DNA from 3 places in the Paenibacillus sp. 01T443 genome. Region 3 is predicted to be linked to each of the others. Evidence: riboswitches for the same ligand, from Rfam matches in the RefSeq annotation. Region 3 holds a riboswitch; each other region holds the start of a gene.
The links. A riboswitch is a leader RNA that binds a small molecule or an ion and turns the genes downstream of it on or off. The one in region 3 is predicted to bind thiamine pyrophosphate.
Positions count from the first base shown of each region.

Region 1 (6,543 bases), on a different contig from region 3:
CACTTTATGAGCAGCAAATGCTACAACTGTTCCGTGACAAGGTCGCCATTTATCCAATCGGGATAACGGTTAAGCTGCAGACGGGAGAATCAGGAGTCGTTGCAGATTTAAACCACTCCTATCCGCATCGACCGATTATCCGCATCTTGTATAATGAAGCGGGCGAGGAACTGAAATTGCCGTATGAGATTGACTTGTCGAAGCAGCTTACGATGATGATCGTCAGCGTGAATGACGATTCCAACGAAGTACAGCATGCTGCGGGTATTTAAAGACTTAAGAGTTAGGAGCCGCCGAGGCTCCTTTTTGCTTCTTTTTTCACCGTTTTATTTGCTTCCTTTGCGGTCGCGCATTACAATAAATATAGAATGTTTCATTCCAGATCATAAGTCAGGTGCTGAAAAAAATGAACACGATAGATTTGCAGCAAGCAAGAAAACCATTATCCGTACTTTCGCCAACGAATGATCCATGGGATCCTATTCGTTCGCTGCAGCAATATGGAAGACATCGATTAACTAGCGTAGAAATGACCGTATCTAACCTGTGCAATATGCGATGTGAGCATTGCGCCGTTGGAGACACACTCGTATTATCTGAACCCGCCAAGCTGCCGCTTAAGCAGATGCTGGACCGATTGGACGAAGTGGAGCATCTTGAAACGATCAGCATAACAGGCGGGGAGCCCTCATTCTCCGACCGAACGGTCCGTGAGTACATGGTGCCGTTGCTTCAATATGCCCGCAGCAGGGGAATCCGCTCCCAAATCAATTCAAATGTGACTCTGCCATATAGTCGATATGAGCAGCTTGCTCCCTATCTAGACGTCATGCATATTTCGTTCAACTATACTTCCGCAGAGGATTTTCACCAAATCGGATTTGCGAGAGCAGGACATCAGGTTTCACTTGAAACCGCAACAAAGCTTTATGAGAGAATGATCGAGAATGCGCGTCGGCTAAGTGAGACTGGCGTACTTGTTTCTGCAGAATCGATGATTAATTACAGAACGTATGACAAAATAGACGAGATTCATCGGCTGATCGTTGAAATGGGATGTCAGCGGCATGAGGTTCATCCTATGTACCCAAGCTCCTTTGCCAAGGATTTGCCGGTCCTTTCGCGAGAGCAGATGCTGGAAGCGATTGAACGACTGCTGAAGACAAGAGACAAATCAGTCTGGATGTTATTCGGAACGCTGCCATTCTATCAATGCAGTGATAACCTATCTGAGCGCAAGCTGCTTAGAAGATTAGCGAATGAGCCGAATGTGACGGTACGCAACGATCCTGACGGCCGGAACCGACTTAATGTCAATTTGTTTACGGGCGACGTTTTTGTAACCGACTTTTCGGATGTGCCTGCTTTTGGCAGCATCTATTCTTCCAAGCTTGAGGAGCTCTTTGATAAGTGGCTGGACCATTCTCTTGCTCAGAGTGTAAATTGCCATTGCCCAGCGGCAGCATGCTGCGGACCAAATCTGCTTGTAAAGGATATGTACTATAAGGACGTTAATTTCCATGAGCAAAGCGCTGTGATGGATTAGCTTACAGAAAGCAGGTTCTTCAGGCTTAACCGCGGAATAAGCAGCATATAAAAGTAAAGAGAGGAGGAGAAGCTGTTGTCGATCAAGACAATCGTGTTTATTGCTGTAGGATTACTGCTGCTCTATTTGTTTTTTACGGTAGGTGCACCGTTTTTGCTGGCGCTTGTCGTAGCTATTTTTCTCGAGCCGGTCAATCAGTTGTTTATGAAGAAATTCCGAATGAATAGGCTTCTCGCTGCCACGATATCCAGCAGTCTATTTACGATCATCCTTATTGGTCTAATTGCGCTGCTAGGTGTTAAGGTTGTTGCGGAGTTAATTGCCTTCTTTAAGAAGGTGCCTAATTATTTTGAAAATGCCAATAGCATGGTAGACGATTTGATGCTCCAAGCACAATCGCTTTATCAAAACTTCCCGCCGGATACAATTGAAACACTGGAAAATTGGTTGATGGGGCTTACAAGCACATTAACGAAAATGGTCGGCACCTTATCGAATACCGTGATAGCTTTCGCTTCAAGCATTCCGGGAATGTTTATCTTTTTCGTCGTCTTTTTGGTTGCGGTGTATATGATGAGCTTTAGCTTGAATACGATGAAGGCGACTGTCCTTTCTTTATTCGATGAGAAATCGCAGCCGCAGGTAAATGCATTATTAAATAATCTAAAGAAGTCAATTTTTGGCTTCCTGCGTTCTCAGTTTATTTTGAGCGCTCTTACATACATTATTTCATTAATCGGCCTTCTGGTCCTTAACGTCAAGTATCCGCTGGCCATTGCGCTGCTTATCATCGTCGTTGATATTATGCCGATCCTTGGAACGGGCTCCGTGCTTGTGCCATGGGGAAGCTATTTAATCATTACGGGTAATTTGTATATGGGAGTAGGGCTTATCGTGCTCTTTCTCGTCATTACAGTATTCCGCCGTATTGTTGAGCCGAAAATTCTTGGCGATTCCGTTGGCATCGGTTCATTGTCAGCGCTAATAAGTTTATATGTTGGCTTTAAGCTAGTCGGCGTTATCGGAGTATTTATCGGACCGCTGGTCGTCATCATTTATATGGCGGCGCGTAAAGCAGGCTTATTTCAAATGAAATTCAAGCTCTAGACGGATGGCGGGGTGTCGTAACAAAGCCATAATAAGATGCGTATGATACTGCAAAAAAGCAGGTCATTAGGAGGCATCTTATTAAATGGCACCTATAAAAGTGGCGATTGTCACCCCCGGCTCTTTCCCGATCCCATCGCCCGGAAGCAGCTCTGTAGAGCGGGTGGTAGAGAAATTTGCTCCGCTGCTGAAGCCTTATGCCGAACCGCGGATCTTTGGAAGATTAAGTAAGCGATTGCCCCGCAAGGGACAGTTTAAAGGCGTTGTATGCGAACGGTTTGCAGCCGGCAGCAAGCAGCGATATATTCATGAAGTAGGACGCGCTGTGCGGCGATATTCTCCTCAGGTCATCGATGTCGAGAACCGCCCTCAATTTGTCCTAACGATGAAGCGAATGAACCCAGGCAAACTCGTCTGGCTTTATTTGCATTCATCCACCTTCATCTCATCTCCCTATATTTCATCTTCCCTCTTGCATAAGTGCTTGCAGGCCGCAGATAAAATCATCGTCAACAGCGAGTTTCTCCGGCGGATCGTCGTATCCAAAGCACCTGAAGTCGCATCAAAGGTGTGTGTCGTATATCCAGGTGTGGACACGTTCCGATTCCCTTCGCAATTCTCGGGCGAGGGGTCTGCCAAAAGAGAAAGCCTGAGAAAGAAACGCGGACTGAGCGGTAAAAAGGTCGTGCTGTTTATGGGAAGACTTATTCCGCTAAAAGGCGTACACCATCTCCTCAACATCGTGCCGCAGCTGGTAAAAAAACATCCTGATCTCGTTGTCGTCATTGTGGGCAGCCCGTTTTACGGCTCGCACCGTAAAACGGGCTATGCGCGCAAGCTTGAACGCATGGGTCGTAAATGCCCGGGCCATGTTCGTTTTGTTCCCTATGTTCCTTATACGAAGGTGCCAAGCTGGATGCTGGTTGCCGACGTAGTGGTTGTTCCCTCCGGAGCCCGCGAGGCATTCGGGCTTGTAAACGTCGAGGCAATGTCATGCGGCGTTCCCGTTATTGCAACGCGTGCCGGAGGAATGAAAGAAATTATTCGAAACGGGGAAACTGGATATTTGGTAAATCAATCCAATATCGAGCGTGAGCTGAAGGAAAGGCTCCATGAGCTGCTTGGTGATAAGCAGCTTCGTCAGAAGCTGGGCCGGCTTAGCCGTGAGCGGGTAGAGCAAACATTCACATGGCGGCATACGGCCGATCGGTGGGTAAAGCTTTTAAAGGAAAGCAACCTGTAGCTAGGTGTATTTATTGGCTTTTGGGAAATTGAGGGTTGACACATTTCTTAACAAAACGTTATAGTCAAACAAGGAAATCCACTAGGGGCGCCGTCATGGCTGAGATAAAGCGAAACGCTTTGGTCCCTTTGAACCTGATCTGGGTTATGCCAGCGTAGGAAAGTGGGATTGTGCGTTTAAGCAACAGCGCGTGAATGCTCTGCGGAAATCAGCTGCTTCGTCAGCTCGATTATCTAAGATTAGCAGAGCAGATCTGTCCAAGGGTTCCTTGGCTAGGTCACACTCGCATGACGACACACTTCGACCGCTCCTTCGCTGGAGCGGTTTTTTTTGTTGGGCAGACTGTGGGGCTTCTCCAAGGAGGGGCTGCAAAGTAGCTTAACCCGCTCCAGCGATTGCAGCTCATGCAGCCAGTGGCTGCGTGTAAAGCAGCGGTGCTTTAAACTTTCTTATATGCTTGTGTATGCCTCCAGGAGAAATTCTAAATTATCCACTTGGGAGGTTTTTTTAATGTCAATTATTACCACTCCGCTTCCGGGCAGCCGCAAGGTCTATGTGACTGGCTCCAAGGAAAGCATTCGTGTTCCGATGAGAGAAATCGCGCTCGAGGCAAGCTCGGGAAGAAATGGCGAAGAGCTGCCAAATGAGCCAATTAGGGTTTATGACGCGAGCGGCCCCTATACCGAAGATGGCCATGAGGCCGACGTAAGGCGCGGCTTGCCTGCCTTCCGCAACGAATGGATTCAGGAGCGCGGCGATGTAGAGGCTTATGAAGGCCGTGAAATAAAGCCAGAGGATAACGGCTTTATATCGGAGGATAAAGTGAAGGAGCGGGGAGCAGAATTGTTCCCGGGCCTGTCACGAAAACCGCTGCGAGCAAAAGCCGGGCAAAACGTGACGCAGCTTCATTATGCGCGCAAGGGGATTATTACTTCGGAAATGGAATATATCGCTATACGCGAAGGGATGAGCGCGGAATTCGTCCGGAGTGAAATTGCAGTCGGCCGAGCGATCATTCCGACTAACATCAACCATCCAGAGAGTGAGCCGATGATTATCGGGCGGAACTTTCATGTCAAAATAAATGCGAATATCGGCAACTCAGCTGTTGCATCCTCCATCGAAGAGGAAGTAGAGAAGATGACATGGGCCACCCGCTGGGGTGCTGATACCATAATGGATTTGTCCACGGGAAAAAATATTCATACGACCAGAGAATGGATCGTCCGCAACTCGCCGGTTCCGGTAGGGACCGTGCCGATCTATCAAGCTCTGGAGAAGGTAAACGGCAAAGCAGAGGATCTTTGCTGGGAAGTCTTCCGCGATACGCTTATCGAGCAAGCCGAGCAGGGCGTTGATTACTTTACAATACATGCGGGCGTGCTTCTGCGTTACATACCGCTTACGGCTAAGCGCGTGACAGGAATCGTATCGCGAGGCGGATCGATTATGGCCGCTTGGTGTTTGGCCCACCATAAAGAAAATTTCCTGTATACGCATTTTGAAGAGATATGTGAAATTATGAAGGCGTACGACGTTTCGTTCTCGCTTGGCGACGGACTGAGACCGGGATCGATTGCCGATGCCAATGATGCCGCACAGTTTGCCGAGCTCGATACGCTGGGTGAGCTGACAAAAATCGCTTGGAAACATGATGTACAGGTCATGATCGAAGGCCCAGGGCATGTGCCGATGCATCTTATTAAAGAAAATATGGACCGCCAGCTTGAGGTTTGTGACGAAGCTCCCTTCTATACGCTAGGCCCGCTTACAACGGACATTGCTCCAGGCTATGATCATATTACTTCGGCGATCGGCGCCGCGATGATCGGATGGTTCGGTACAGCAATGCTTTGCTACGTAACACCGAAGGAGCATCTGGGTCTTCCGAACAAGGAGGATGTGAAGGAAGGCGTGATTACGTATAAAATCGCTGCCCATGCGGCAGACCTCGCAAAAGGTCATCCGAGGGCGAAACTGCGCGATGATGCGTTGTCCAAGGCGCGATTCGAATTCCGGTGGCGCGATCAGTTCCATCTGTCGCTTGATCCAGAGCGTGCAATGGCTTATCACGATGAGACGCTTCCTGCGGATGCTGCGAAATCAGCCCATTTCTGCTCCATGTGCGGGCCAAAGTTTTGCAGCATGCGCATAACACAGGATATTAGGGAGTATGCGGCGCAGAACGGAATGGAAACGACAGAGGCAATTGAGGCGGGTATGAAGGAAAAATCGGATGCATTCAAGGCTTCTGGGAGTATGATTTATGGCTGATATCGCCGAGTTCCCCATGACGGATCGATATTCCAGGCAAACGAGATTTGCTCCGATCGGAGAGGCGGGCCAGCGAAAGCTGGCAGCCGCCACGGTGCTCATCGTCGGTGTTGGCGCGCTCGGCGCATCGCTGGCTCAGCATATGGTGCGGGCAGGCGTAGGCGAGGTCAGACTGGTCGATCGGGACTTCGTCGAGCCCAGTAACCTGCAGCGGCAGATGCTGTTTGATGAGGCGGATGCGATAGCTGTTTTGCCGAAGGCAGCTGCGGCCGCTAATAAGCTGAGGAAAATCAACAGCAGCGTACATGTGGCAGCTACCGTTGCGGATGTTAATGCATCGAATATCGAAATGCTGGCGAGAGACGTAAGTCTC
Region 1 covers NZ_JBFTPE010000011.1:204,897-211,439, reverse strand. Annotated here, with positions in the region: gene AC1DLI_RS22160 (HD-GYP domain-containing protein) at 1-272, shown strand, start outside; gene yfkAB (radical SAM/CxCxxxxC motif protein YfkAB) at 407-1,546, shown strand; gene ytvI (sporulation integral membrane protein YtvI) at 1,622-2,653, shown strand; gene AC1DLI_RS22145 (glycosyltransferase family 4 protein) at 2,739-3,896, shown strand; TPP riboswitch at 3,970-4,074, shown strand; gene thiC (phosphomethylpyrimidine synthase ThiC) at 4,407-6,170, shown strand; gene AC1DLI_RS22135 (ThiF family adenylyltransferase) at 6,163-6,543, shown strand, end outside.
Region 1: linked by a shared signal. The riboswitch ahead of thiC (phosphomethylpyrimidine synthase ThiC) and the one ahead of AC1DLI_RS14820 (ABC transporter substrate-binding protein) in region 3 are both predicted to bind thiamine pyrophosphate.

Region 2 (6,543 bases), on a different contig from region 3:
GACGGCACGATGAATAAGCCTCAGTGTATTCAGGTTTATTTGCGGGAAACGCCGACGAGCTATTGCATTTACCGTCCGAAGAGAAAGGCGGGTAATGATGGCAGCTAACAAGCGGATTCCCGTTCTAGAAGTGTTCGGGCCAACCGTTCAAGGGGAAGGCATGGTCATTGGCCGCAAAACGATGTTCGTCCGCACCGCAGGCTGCGATTACAGCTGCTCCTGGTGCGATTCGGCATTTACGTGGGATGGCAGTGCCAAAGCAGATATACGCATGCTGACGGCAAATGAAATTATAGAGCAATTGAAGCATACCGGAGGGGACGTCTTTGAGCATGTGACGATTTCCGGCGGAAATCCTGCTTTGCTGCCGCAGCTGAACGTTTTGATTGATGCGCTCCATGAGCAGGGGATTAGCGTTGCACTGGAGACGCAGGGCAGCCGCTGGCAGGATTGGTTTTGGTCGATCGATGAGCTGACCTTGTCGCCAAAGCCGCCAAGCTCAGGGATGCACACGGATTGGGCGATGCTCGATGACATTGTATCCAAGCTAACAGCGGGAAAAACTAGCTTTTCTTTGAAAACAGTCATATTTGACGAAGCGGATCTCGAATACGCAACCACTGTCCATCAGCGTTACCCGCTGGTCCCTTTTTATTTGCAAGCAGGGAACGGCCAGCTGCAGGAAACGGAACCCGTTCGGATGCTTCCATATTTGTTAGAGCGTTATGAATGGCTGATCGAACAGGTGATGGGAAATGCGGAGCTGAAGCGGGTCCATGTGCTCCCTCAGCTGCATACCTGGGTATGGGGCAATAAGAAGGGCGTTTAATCTAAATAAGCAGGAAGGGCGGAAGGGATCATGGAAGGAAGAAGCAAGGAGGAGCTGAGCGGCGTAACGCTGCTAGGCAACCAAGGAACACAATACGCGTTCAATTATACCCCGGATATTTTGGAGGCGTTTGATAATAAACATCCGAACCGGGATTATTTCGTTAAGTTTAATTGTCCGGAATTTACGAGCCTTTGTCCGATGACGGGGCAGCCGGATTTTGCGACGATCTACATCTCCTATATTCCGGATCACAAAATGGTAGAGAGCAAGTCGTTGAAGCTGTACCTGTTCAGCTTCCGCAACCACGGTGATTTTCACGAGGATTGCATGAACATCATTATGAATGATTTGATCGCGCTTATGAATCCAAAATACATTGAAGTATGGGGTAAATTCACGCCGCGCGGCGGCATCTCCATTGATCCGTATTGCAACTGGGGCAAACCAGGCACCAAATATGAGCAAATGGCAGAGCATCGCCTCATGAATCATGACTTATACCCGGAAAAAGTGGATAATCGCTAGCTATAGGCTCTTCTTGCCAGCCTAAAGTCCAGTGTCATGTCCTTCCCGAAGTCCATTTCATTCGGAATGAAATCACCTATACTTATTTTTATTAAAGAAAAAGAGCAGGTGAGCAAATGAGTGGGCATTCGATGATTCGAAACGTGTTATGTATGTCAGTATTGCTTTTTACGATTGCCGCGGCGTTGTCGAGTTATGGCGTGGTGCCAGAACGTGTGTATGCAGCTGAGGATGAGTCGGAGCAAGCTAAGTATGTCCAAATAGATCGATTCATTGAATCTTCGATTGAGAAATACGGAGATGACGGTTCAATCACGCGACTTCGCTAATAAAAAATGGACGCCGCTTTCCAAGTAGGGAAGCGGCGTCTGCTATGTTTATGGGGATTACGCGTTTCGTGAGCTCGTAAGATGGCTTCGATAGGCAAAATGATTCGTAGGCCCATGCCCGTCACCGAAGCCCAGCTGATCTTCGATGGCTGCTTGTATAAAGGCTTTGGCGGTCCTAATCGCCTCGGGCACTGATTTGCCTTGCGCAATCTCGGCGGTTACCGCCGCAGAGAAGGTGCAGCCGGTCCCATGAGTATGGCGGGTATCGATGCGTTTGCTCTCTAAATAGACGAATCGGTCTCCGTCAAAAAGCAGGTCAACGAGCCGCTCGTTAGCGGAGCTGTGACCGCCCTTGATGACAACATTTCGGGAGCCCATTTGAAACAAAATCTTGGCGGCTTCCTCACGGTCGCTGAGTGTTCTTATCGGCATTTTGGCGAGCAGCTCTGCTTCCGGAATGTTAGGCGTTGTCACAAGCGCGAGCGGCAGCAAATGCTTAATCAGCGTTCGAACGGCTTCCTGCTGAAGCAGCGGGGAGCCGCCTTTAGCTACCATAACAGGATCGATGATCAAGTTTTGCCAACCGTAATGCTTGATTTTGGCGGCCACGATCTCGATGATCTCACTGCTGAACAGCATGCCTGTCTTAAGAGCTGAGGGCGTAAGGTCTTCGCCAATGGAATCAAGCTGCCTTCGAATGGCTGCGGCCTCCATCGGATAAACGCCCTGAACGCCAAGCGTATTCTGGGCAGTAACAGCGGTAATGACGGACATCCCATACGTACCGAGCTCCTGAAAGGTTTTTAGATCGGCTTGGATGCCTGCGCCGCCGCCGCTGTCCGAGCCTGCAATCGTTAGCGCTTTATATCGTTTCATCGACTCATCTCCTCGTTTATAAGTTTGAAAATGCATCCTCAGCCTTTATGTCTGGCGGCAGCAGCTCATTCGCGCTTAACCAATTCTTGACATTGGCCCACGAAGCGGGATCCTGGTATCCGAACGCCTGATCTCCCGCATCCATAAGCGGCAGCAGGATGTCCAAGCTCTTCGTTTCAATTTCTTTATCGAGCGGAGACGTTTGGTCTTCATGCTCGAACAAGATGGCCAGCGCTTGCTCGGTATGCTCGGAAACGTATTGCTGTCCTTCAGTTATCGCGGCTAGAAATTTTTGGAACAGCGCTTGCTTTTCGCTAAGTCCTTGATCGCTGGCAACGAGCACAAGCTCGTAATAATCAGGCACGCCGAAATCAGTAGGGTTGATTGCCGTCATGACATGACCTTCCTTGGCCAGCAGCAATTGCTCATGATTGATGAATCCGCCTATGATGGCATCCACATTATTCGTGGCAATAGCCGGAATGAAGTCAAAGCCTACATCGATCATATCGACATTCTGCGGATCTCCGCCATCCTGTTTGATCATTGTGCGCATCATGGCTTCGTATAGCGGAATGGAGGAATAGCCGACTTTTTTGCCGACCAGATCCTTGGGCGATTTGATTTCTCCGCCTTCCGGAACCATGAGATGATTGAGCGGATGCCGGACGATTGCAGCGATCGATTTTACGGGAATATCCTCGCCGCGAGCCATTAACACCTGCGGCTGGTAGCTGAGGGCCAAATCGATTTTACCGGCCGCTACGAGCTTCAACGCATCGTTTGTATCAGCAGGCATCTGAATATCCACCTCAAGCCCTTGCTGCTCGAAATAACCGTTCTTCTGTGCGGCATATAGGAAGGAATGAACGGCATTCGGGTACCAGTCGAGCATAATGCTGATTTTCTCGAGCTTCGTTTCAGCAGCGGGGGCGGGAGACGCAGAGGTTTCCTTATTGTTTGTGGCAGCCTCGCCACCGCAGCCGCAGATGAACAACAGTGCCGCCAATAATAGCGGAGCCGCCGCTTTCAATTTTGTTATTGCGATCATTTCTTTTTTCCTCTTTTCTTTAATATCGATTTTTCCAAAAGCACGATGGCAGCAAATAAAATGATGCCGATCAGGGATAACAGGAAAACGGCTGCGAACATCGAGTCGGCGTTCAAATTGCCCGACATTCTGCGGSTGTAATAGCCAAGTCCTTCATAGCCGCCAAGCCACTCGCCTATCGTAGCGCCAACGACGCAATAGACGATCGACAGCTTCAGTCCCGAGAAAAAAGAGGGCAGTGCGATCGGGATCTGTATTTTGCGGAAAATATCCCAGCGCGTCGCGCCCATCGTCAGCAGCAATTCCCGGTATTCTCTGTCGCCTTTCCTAAGCCCATCATACGTGCTGACAACGATTGGGAAGAAGGCCGTTAAGAAAACGACGGCGACCTTGCTCCAAACCGTGTAGCCGAACCACATGATGAAAATCGGAGACAGAGCGATGAGCGGAATCGTCTGGCTGATGACAATGAACGGATACAACGCCTTCTCCAGCGTTCGGAACGCATGCATGCCTGAAGCTAGGAGGATGCCGCCAAAGACCGATAAGAGAAATCCTAACGCGACTTCCCGCAGCGTAGCGAGCATATGCCGACCGAGCAGAAGCTTGCTGTCGTCGATCAATGCACCGCCGATGGAGGTCGGAGAAGGAAGGATGAAGGCAGGTACCAAGCCTAGGTGTACAACCAATTGCCAAGCCATGAGCAGGCTGGCGAGCAGCAGGATAAATAGGCCGTAATCGCTAAGCCATTTTTTAAAAAGCGGTTTGCGCATGCAGCCTTCGCTCCAAATCTTGTCGCAGCATTACGAATTCCGGCTCGTAATTTTGCTCATAATGTCTTGGTCTCGGCAGCTTGACGATGATTTCCTGAACACCATGCGGTTCATTCTCGGAAAGTAAATAAATGCGATCACTGAGCAATATAGCTTCCTCTAGATCATGCGTAATGAAGAGGACTGTCTTTTGCAGACTGCCCCAAAGCTCAAGCAGCCACTTATGCATGCCGCGTTTGGTCATGGCATCCAGCGCACCGAAAGGCTCATCGAGCAGCAGCAGTTCTTGACCGGTCACGAGGGTCCGCAGGAAAGCAACCCGCTGCCGCATGCCTCCGGACAGCTCGCCCGGATAAGCTTGTTCATAGCCTGCGAGTCCGAAGTGATCCAGCAGCTCCGTGATGCGGGTGATGCTGATCGGCTGCTTCCCCCGTGCCAGCTCAAGCGGAAGCAGGCAATTCTCAAGTACGGTCCTCCATGGAAGAAGCAGATCCTGCTGCGGCATATAGGCGATCTTGCCCAGCCGATCCGGCGCAGGCTTGCCATGCAGCCTGATTTCTCCATGCCTTGGCTGCAGCAATCCGGCAACGAGCTTGAAGAGGGTGCTCTTGCCTGATCCGCTCGCGCCGATAATCGATACAAATTCCCCCGGATAGGCTTCTAATGACAAATGGGATAAGATCGGTTTCTTTGAGGTTGAAGTGAACGAGTAGCTTAATTGATGAAGCGATAATATCGCGGTAATACGCATCCCCCCCCGTAAACAAATAAAGACCCACCCATTTCCGAAGGAAAATGAGCGGGTCTGACGTTCAACAAGGCTTGCGCGCATGAATGAATGCTTCTGCTCCACTTCCCTCCGCTGGAATGATCCAGATCAGGTTCCAAGGGTCCGGAGCATGTGCTCCATCTCAGCCGTTAGACTCCCCTAGTGAATTAATTAGGTCGATATTCAATTTGTATTTTTTCTACTATAGCATACACTGGAGAGATGTAAACCATAATTATCCGAAAAGGCGTTGAATAAAATGAAAAATTTACTCGTTACAGGCTATCGCGCCCATGAGCTTAATATTTTTAGCCAAAAGCATGAGGGCATCGTTTATATTAAAAAAGCGCTGATGGGCAAGCTGGTTCCCCTTATTGATGACGGTCTGGAATGGGTGATTACGCCCGGCCAGTATGGGGTCGATTTGTGGGCTTGCGAGGTGGTGATCGCACTCAAGGACATCTATCCTCATTTGAGGCTTTCTATCATTTCAGCTTATAGCAATCCGGAAGAGAAGTGGAAGGACGATAAAAAGGAATTTTATCAGCAGGTTTTAAAAGGAGTCGATTATTACGCGTCGGTCAGCAACCAGCCCTACAATGGCATATGGCAGTTTACAGCGAGGGACGAGCTTCTGTTCCGCAAAACGGACGGCATTTTGCTCGTTTACGATGAGGATGCGGGCGAGGGCAGCCCGAAGTTTTTTAAAGAAAAAGCATTAAAGAAGCAGCAGGCAGAGGGCTACGGCTATATCAGCATCAGCTCAGAGGACATTCAAAGCATCGCAGACGATGACAATTTGTATTCGGAGAACTGAATATATTCATTGACACTTATGTTTTTCTGTTGGTATACTATGGAACATTACCTATTCCCGATTAAATCCATCGGAATTATAAAAACACGGAGGTCATGTTCATGAGAAAAACACAAGTTTCCTACACGAAACTGCTGGCAGCACTCCTCTTGTCCTTTTCTATTCTTGTTGCGCAATCCACTGCCTTTGCGGCATCGGCAGCTGCGGCAGCACCGGCTTTAGCTTCACAAGAAGACGGCGCAGCGCAGTACAAACAGTTTTTAAAGGAGAAATTTGATGTCAGCTTATCCGGCAAAGTGACGAAAGGCGAGTTCATTGAAGCAGTGGCGGACATTCTTGGTTATGAGCCCTCAGGCAAAGAGGTAACATTTTCTGATGTGCAGCCTGGCAGCGAGCTGTATGCACCGGCTGCAGCATTGTATGAAAAAGGAATTTTATCCGGACCGTCTATTCAAGGCGAGCAAGTGCTTACGAATGCCGTAGCGATTGCGATCGCTGTGAGGGCGGCAGACCTGAAGGAGCTTGCGTATACATACCCCGCCGCAAAGGTGAATAAAGCATTAACGAAGCT
Region 2 covers NZ_JBFTPE010000017.1:114,644-121,186, forward strand. Annotated here, with positions in the region: gene queD (6-carboxytetrahydropterin synthase QueD) at 1-108, shown strand, start outside; gene queE (7-carboxy-7-deazaguanine synthase QueE) at 98-829, shown strand; gene queF (preQ(1) synthase) at 860-1,357, shown strand; gene AC1DLI_RS26130 (hypothetical protein) at 1,474-1,686, shown strand; gene thiD (bifunctional hydroxymethylpyrimidine kinase/phosphomethylpyrimidine kinase) at 1,744-2,562, opposite strand; gene AC1DLI_RS26140 (ABC transporter substrate-binding protein) at 2,579-3,613, opposite strand; gene AC1DLI_RS26145 (ABC transporter permease) at 3,610-4,386, opposite strand; gene AC1DLI_RS26150 (ABC transporter ATP-binding protein) at 4,367-5,137, opposite strand; TPP riboswitch at 5,224-5,326, opposite strand; gene AC1DLI_RS26155 (SLOG family protein) at 5,415-5,972, shown strand; gene AC1DLI_RS26160 (hypothetical protein) at 6,074-6,543, shown strand, end outside.
Region 2: linked by a shared signal. The riboswitch ahead of AC1DLI_RS26150 (ABC transporter ATP-binding protein) and the one ahead of AC1DLI_RS14820 (ABC transporter substrate-binding protein) in region 3 are both predicted to bind thiamine pyrophosphate.

Region 3 (6,543 bases):
CCGCTACAGCAAAGGACAAACCAGCAAGCACCTCTTTGCTTGACGCTCCCTTGCCATACTTCTTCCGGATGTTCTGCACCTGCAGCGTAGCCGAATGCTTTCCTTCTGTGAAACCCATCCGCTACCTCACCTCTTTCTCAGGGCGCCAACGAATGATGAGGCGCTCTGCCAGTGTCACTAGACCAAACAGCGTTAAGCTGAGTCCGACGATAATAAAAACAGCCGCAAACACCCGGTCCGGCATAAAGCCTTTGGACGAGATGAGCATAAATGCCCCAAGACCTTTGTTTGTGCCAAGCCATTCAGCTACAATCGCGCTCAGTACGCTATAAGAGGCAGCAATTCTTAAGCCGGAAAATAAATGAACGATCGCATGCGGAAGCTCCAGCCGCCAAAACAGCTGCAGCTTGCGAATGCCGATCATTTGCAAATAATTGCGAAGCTGCGCATCGGTATTCATGAGTCCGCTCAGCATAGCCACCGTAATCGGGAAGAAGCAAACCATGATGACAAGCAGTGCCTTCGGCAGCAATCCATAGCCAAGGAGCATCGTCAAAATAGGCGCAATCGCGATAATGGGAATATTTTGCGACAGGACAAGCAGCGGATATACCGCCGTTCGTACGCCGGGAATTAAATGCAGCAAAGCGGCGAGCACGAAGCCCACCGCCGATCCTCCCGCGAAGCCGAGCAGCGTAAGCCGCACCGTTGCTTCTGTATGTTCCATTAACCGCGGCCAAATTTCAATCGTTTCTTCTATGATAGAAATCGGCGATGGGATCAGCCATTGATCAAATAATTCAAGCCATGCCGCAGCCTGCCAGCCAGAGAGCAATACGATAAGCAGTACGGCAGGCGGCCATATTTTCGTCCAGAAGCTTCTCTTATTGCCCATCTGGATATTTCTCCAGCAGCCTGCCCATTGAAGCGCCGTTTGCCGGATTATAATAAATTTTAATTTGCGAAATAACGGATGGACAGCCCATCTCTGTCATGGCCTCGCTCATCGACTGCACCACGCCAAGCAAATGGCTAAGCTCGCCTTCCATCGTGGTTTCGAGCGGTGCAACGCGGTACGGCACTCCCGCTGCCTTAATGATTTCGATTGCCTTGTCTACATAAGGAATGACGCTCTCGCCGCCTGGCGTTGTCGGTAAAATTTGAATGCTTACTAATGCGTTTGCCATTTGTATTCCCTCTCTCTCATCGTTGTCAAAGTCAGCGGTCGATACCGCCTTCCCATATTGCATTTAGCTATTATTCCGGCAAAAACTCATTCGTAAATGCTTTGTCCGCTTCAAGTTCTTTCTCCAGCAGCTTGTGCTCGAACATCCAGCTTGCGTAATTCTCCCAAACGCTCAGCTTCTGCTCACCCCAGCGCGGCGCATCATCCTTGTATTTTGGACTCAGCCATTTTTGGCTTGCGCGCACAAGTTCTGCGTTCAGATCCGGTTCTGCTTTGATCAAAATCTCCGCTGCATCGTCCGGGTTGTCGATCGCGTATTGGTAGCCTTTTGCCGCAGCAGCCGTGAATGCTTTAACGATCTCCGGCTTGTCCTTGATCATCGCCTCGCTCGTAGCAAGAACTGGCGTATAATAATCCAGCTTGTCGCTGTAATCCGTCAGATAAAGCATGTTGATTTTCTCGCCGCGAAGCTCAGCCTCCACGCCTGTCCACGCATAATAGATCCATGCAAAATCAATGTCGCGTTTTACCGCCGTGAAAAAGTCGCTGTCGCCGATGCTGATCATGTTCACCTTGCTAACGTCTGCGCCCTTTTCCTGCATAAGCGATTGTATAACCGCCTCCTCAACGGGAGCTCCCCAGCCGCCGTAGGTTTTGCCTTCGAATTTCTCCGGCGAATCGATTCCTTTGGCTAGCGGCGACGCAAAGCCTGAGGTGTTATGCTGGATAACGGCCGCGATCGATACTAACGGAACCCCTGAGATACGCGCCAGCGTAATCGACTCTTGGTAGCTTACGCCGAATTGCACGTTGCCCGAAGCGACCATTTGATCAGCCCCGCTTTGACCCGGTTGAATAATTTCTACGTCCAGTCCTTGCTCCTTGAAAAAGCCTTTATCTCTAGCGACATACAGCCCGGTATGGTTTGTGTTCGGCGTCCAGTCCAATACGACCTGTACCTTCTCAAGCGGCTTATCCGCTGCTCCCTCTTGCTCTTGCGGCTGCTCAGTCGCTGCCGGCGCGGTATTGTTTGCACCGCAGCCTGCCAGCGCCATGACGAAGACGAGCATAGCGGCTGTCAGCCTCCATGACATTTTCCCTGCTTTTTTCGGATTCATGATGTTTTGTTCCCCTCTCACTGCTTCTATTTGTATAAGGCGACGAGTCCTCGTAATATCCGGAGTCAAGCTGCAACCTTCGCGCTGCAACAAGCGTAAACGGCTGTCGCCGTCCTCAGTGGCAAAAGCTATCGTTTCGCGGAGATATATAAGCACATTTATAAGTGAAAACTTATAAATTCTTATATATTAAAAAAAACGCCCTCCTAATCCGGAGGACGCCATATAATCGGCTTTGCAGCTGTTTGAGCCAGCAGATGCTTGATCGAATCGACCAGCCGGCTTTCTAAACAGAGCTTCTGTCCCTACGCTGGCATTATCCAGATCAGGTTTAACGGGTCGGAATTGTACTGATAACTCCCTCTCAGCCGGCCTAACCAGCTCCCCGGAACATATTCGGTTTTCGTCAACAACACCAATTGTATAGCAAAACCCAAGTATAATGCTAGTTTTTTTTTGAAAATGATTATCATCAGGTCTGTAACGTTGCTCTAAGCCACCATCCAGCGCCGCCTCCGCTCCAGCAGGCTCTTCGTTTTCGTCTTCATCCTGCTCACTGGCTGCAAGCGCGACGCGCCCATATACAAGGAGATAGGCGGCGGTCAGCTCCTTCGTAATCACTCCATCCGTTAGCTGCTCCAGCAATCGAATATAAGCCAGCTGATCCTCCGGTTTATTTTCGGCGAGCGTGACCTTTACATAGGAGAAGCCGGCCTGCGCAAATAACCGGCTGACCTGCTGCATCGTGTACTGGATAACCGTTTGGCGCTGGGCTTTAACATTCGAAGGATCTAAATACTGCCTGATGTTCTCAAAATAAAAACGGTTCGCGAAGCAGCCGATAATCCAGCCTCCCGGCTTCAGCAAACGGACAAGCCGATTCATTGCTTGCGGCGTCCCGTAAGCATGGGCATCACCGATCATAATCCCGTCGAGACCTTCGGCTGGAATCATCCATTGTGCCGGGTCGTTTGACCGGAATACTGTAATGCCCGATGCCTCAGCCACTTTAGCCGCCAGCTCATTGCCTTCGACGCCGAACCATTTGGCAGCTGGGAACTGCTGCTTCAAATGGAGCAGCGTCGCTCCGCAGCCGCAGCCAATTTCCAGGATGGAGCAATCCTCGCGCCTGTACCCATGAGATTCCCGCCCGATGACGGTATTGAAATCCATCCGTATATGCGTAGCTTCTTCTGGATGAAAGCCCCATTTCTCCATAAAAAGATTCTCGTTTTCCTTGAAGGTTCGTTGAAACAGCTCCGGCTCTGAGCCAAAGGTAATGCTGCCAAAATGATGAATAAAGACATCCCCGCATAACATGAGCTTATATCCCGCCAAGCGCAGCCGCAGTCCGTAATCATCATCCTCAAAGCTGCCGATGCGGAAGCTCTCATCAAGCGGTCCGACCCGCTCCCAAGCCTCGCGACGCATAAGCAGGCAGTAGCCCGCCAGCTTCACGCGTTCCTCCCATCTCGTACGGTCGGGTATCGCGTGAAGTGCAGACGCGAACAGCTCCATCTCCTCCACCGTTTTATACGTAACCGGAATTGACGTCCAGTAGGAGGCCGAGTTCGTAACGGGGCTTACTGCTCCGATTCGATCGTCGCTGAACAAGCAGCGTTTTAAACCGTCAAGCCAGCCCGGCGTAACAATTGTATCGTTATTAAGCAGCAGCAGGAGATCGCCCGAAGCCGCTGCAATCCCTTGATTGCAGCCTTTCGGAAAACCTGCATTGCTTTCGGTTTCAATAAATATGATGTCGCTTTCACTTTTTGCCCAATCCACCGTGTTATCCGTCGACCCGTTATCTACAATAATCAGCTCATAGCAGCCCCGCTGCGTATGTCTCCGAATGCTCTCCACGCATTGCTTCGTGTACTCGAGTTTATTGTAGGTAACAAGAATGATGCTTGTTATGCATCCGCTGGCATCGCTCACGCGCGTATCCCCCTCAAGCAAGCATAAACGGCTCACGCAGTCCTTTGGCGGCAAAAGCTCGTTTCGCGATAAAATATAAGCAGGATAAAACACACTTCGTTTTATAAAGCCAATATTTCAAGCTGTACCCATAAAATATGTCGGCACAGTCTTTTCGGTGAGAAATGCATGATGACGACGAGCCTATCCAGCTGATTTATATTTCTTCCGTATACCTACCACAAGCATAAGAAATGGCAGCACAACCTGAAATAGGGGAACGATCTTCAGCGTAATATCGAGCCCGATCCAGATATGGTACGTGTTATTTGGCTCCAGGAATGAAGCCCCATAAATGGCGAGACCGATCGGCAGCACGCAGTAGCGGTACGCTATGCCTGTTACCGTCTTCAACGTGAAGACAGATGCCATGTACAGCGCCGTCATTTTCACGTAGAGACCGATAAACAAAAGCAGCGTCACAATAACATCAAGCCGCTCCAAAAAGTTAGCGAGCCTAATCAATTGGACGACCTCAAGCAGCGGCAGTGCCATAATGGAGGCAAGCTCCGGGCCTAATACGCACATGGTGAGTGAATTCATCAGGATAAGGAATGCAGATACCCCGATAAAAGCCCAATAGGAGGCTCGTCCGATGATTTTTTTCTCGCTCACATGCTTCCAAAAAACAAGAAAAATGACCATTTGCCCAAAAGGAAAGGACAATAAATCCGGAAATGCCGCCTTTACGACCGGACCGAAGCCATTTTCTAAGATCGGCATTAATTGCGATAATTTAGGCAGTCTCGAAATGAAAAGCAGCATAAGAATGGAAGCATAGCTAATGGCTACGACCGGAAACAACAGCTGCACGACGCGGACGAATACTTCAATTCCTTTGCTTACGGTATAAGCCGCAGCGCTCAGGATGAGCAGCATAATAATCCACTTTGGCGTAAAGGTCAGAAGCGCCATCATCGTAAGCTCGCCGACATCCCGTACGTTTCGCATCGATTCGTAAGCAAACCATATGGCGTGTAGAATTCCGATAAAACCGCCGATCCACCGTCCGAAATGCATGATGTAAAGCTCGGCAAGCTCCGATTCAGGAGAACGCTTCTGTATGCGAACGTACATCACGGTAAGCAGCAGTCCGGCAAACGCAGCAAGCGTCATTGCCATCCAAGCATCCTGTTTTGCCTTAATGCCGAGCTCGAACAATGGCGTGCTGCCGATCAAAAAAACGACGATCAGAATAGAAAGCTGATTTTTCCCGATCTGCTGCATACGTTCTCCTTTCCGCCTATGAGCTGCTCTTTTTCTGTTCCTTTTTAAATCCGCTTCCGCTCATGCCTGCGGAATTCAGCTTCACCTTTACCGAAACCTTTACTTCCGTGTTCGGAAACAGCTCCGGCCAGCTGTCGCTTACTTTTGACCATTGCTTCGGATATTTTTTGTGAATTGCGCTGCCAAAGCCGATGACATCGGTCCGGTGCTTGCGAACGGCCTTCCAGCCATGCTCTATTATGGATTTTATTTCACCTTCAATGAGCCGCTCAACCTCCTCTACTTGCTTCGGCTTTGCGAGGTCGCCCTCGCAATTGTATTCCATCAGCATACCGTCCGCATTCACATTCACATGCATAATCCACTTGCCGCTTGAAGGTTCGGGACTCAGCTTAGTCTTCGCATGGATAATGCGAACAGAGGAGCTCTTCTCCTCTCCGTCCTCCGAGCATGCAAAGGCGATTGTCGTTCTCTTCACATGATCGGTAAGCAACATAACGCCTTGACTCTCCTCATTGTTAATCCAGCCTACCAGCTTATCGCCTGCAATCAGCGCCAAATCATACAATCTAACCTTGCTGGGCGTGCTGGTATGCGTCAGCTGCTCAGCCCTGTCAATATTTTCATTCGCTCCTGACACAACCAGGCCAGGTATGCTGGTCGCGTGTGTCGTACCCAGCAAATCGAGCAGCACTTGATGGATGGTCATTTGACGGAAGGTGGAGCTGTTCACTTCTTCATTCGTAATCATGCGCTGAATGGCTGCGCCTGGAATCTTCTCCAATGGGATGAGCTGCTCCAGCATACGGCGCGCGCTTCCTTTCGCCATATAGACGCTTACGGTCTCGCGGGAGTCATGATTGCGCATATAGGTATCGAGGAGCGGGCCCAGCCCTTTGCGTGCAGCCTCTTGACCTATGATGATGATTTGAGTGTGAGAGAAATAAAGACGGCGCGACGTCTCCTGGCTTGCCTTGCTGACCGCGCTTCGGAAGCTCTCGCCTTTCGTTGAAAATACATTGACCGCGGCGGAGT
Region 3 covers NZ_JBFTPE010000008.1:210,872-217,414, forward strand. Annotated here, with positions in the region: gene AC1DLI_RS14805 (ABC transporter ATP-binding protein) at 1-118, opposite strand, end outside; gene AC1DLI_RS14810 (ABC transporter permease) at 122-895, opposite strand; gene AC1DLI_RS14815 (thiamine-binding protein) at 885-1,187, opposite strand; gene AC1DLI_RS14820 (ABC transporter substrate-binding protein) at 1,258-2,304, opposite strand; TPP riboswitch at 2,590-2,702, opposite strand; partial or broken gene AC1DLI_RS14825 (glycosyltransferase) at 3,157-4,335, opposite strand; gene AC1DLI_RS14830 (GerAB/ArcD/ProY family transporter) at 4,426-5,508, opposite strand; gene AC1DLI_RS14835 (Ger(x)C family spore germination protein) at 5,525-6,543, opposite strand, start outside.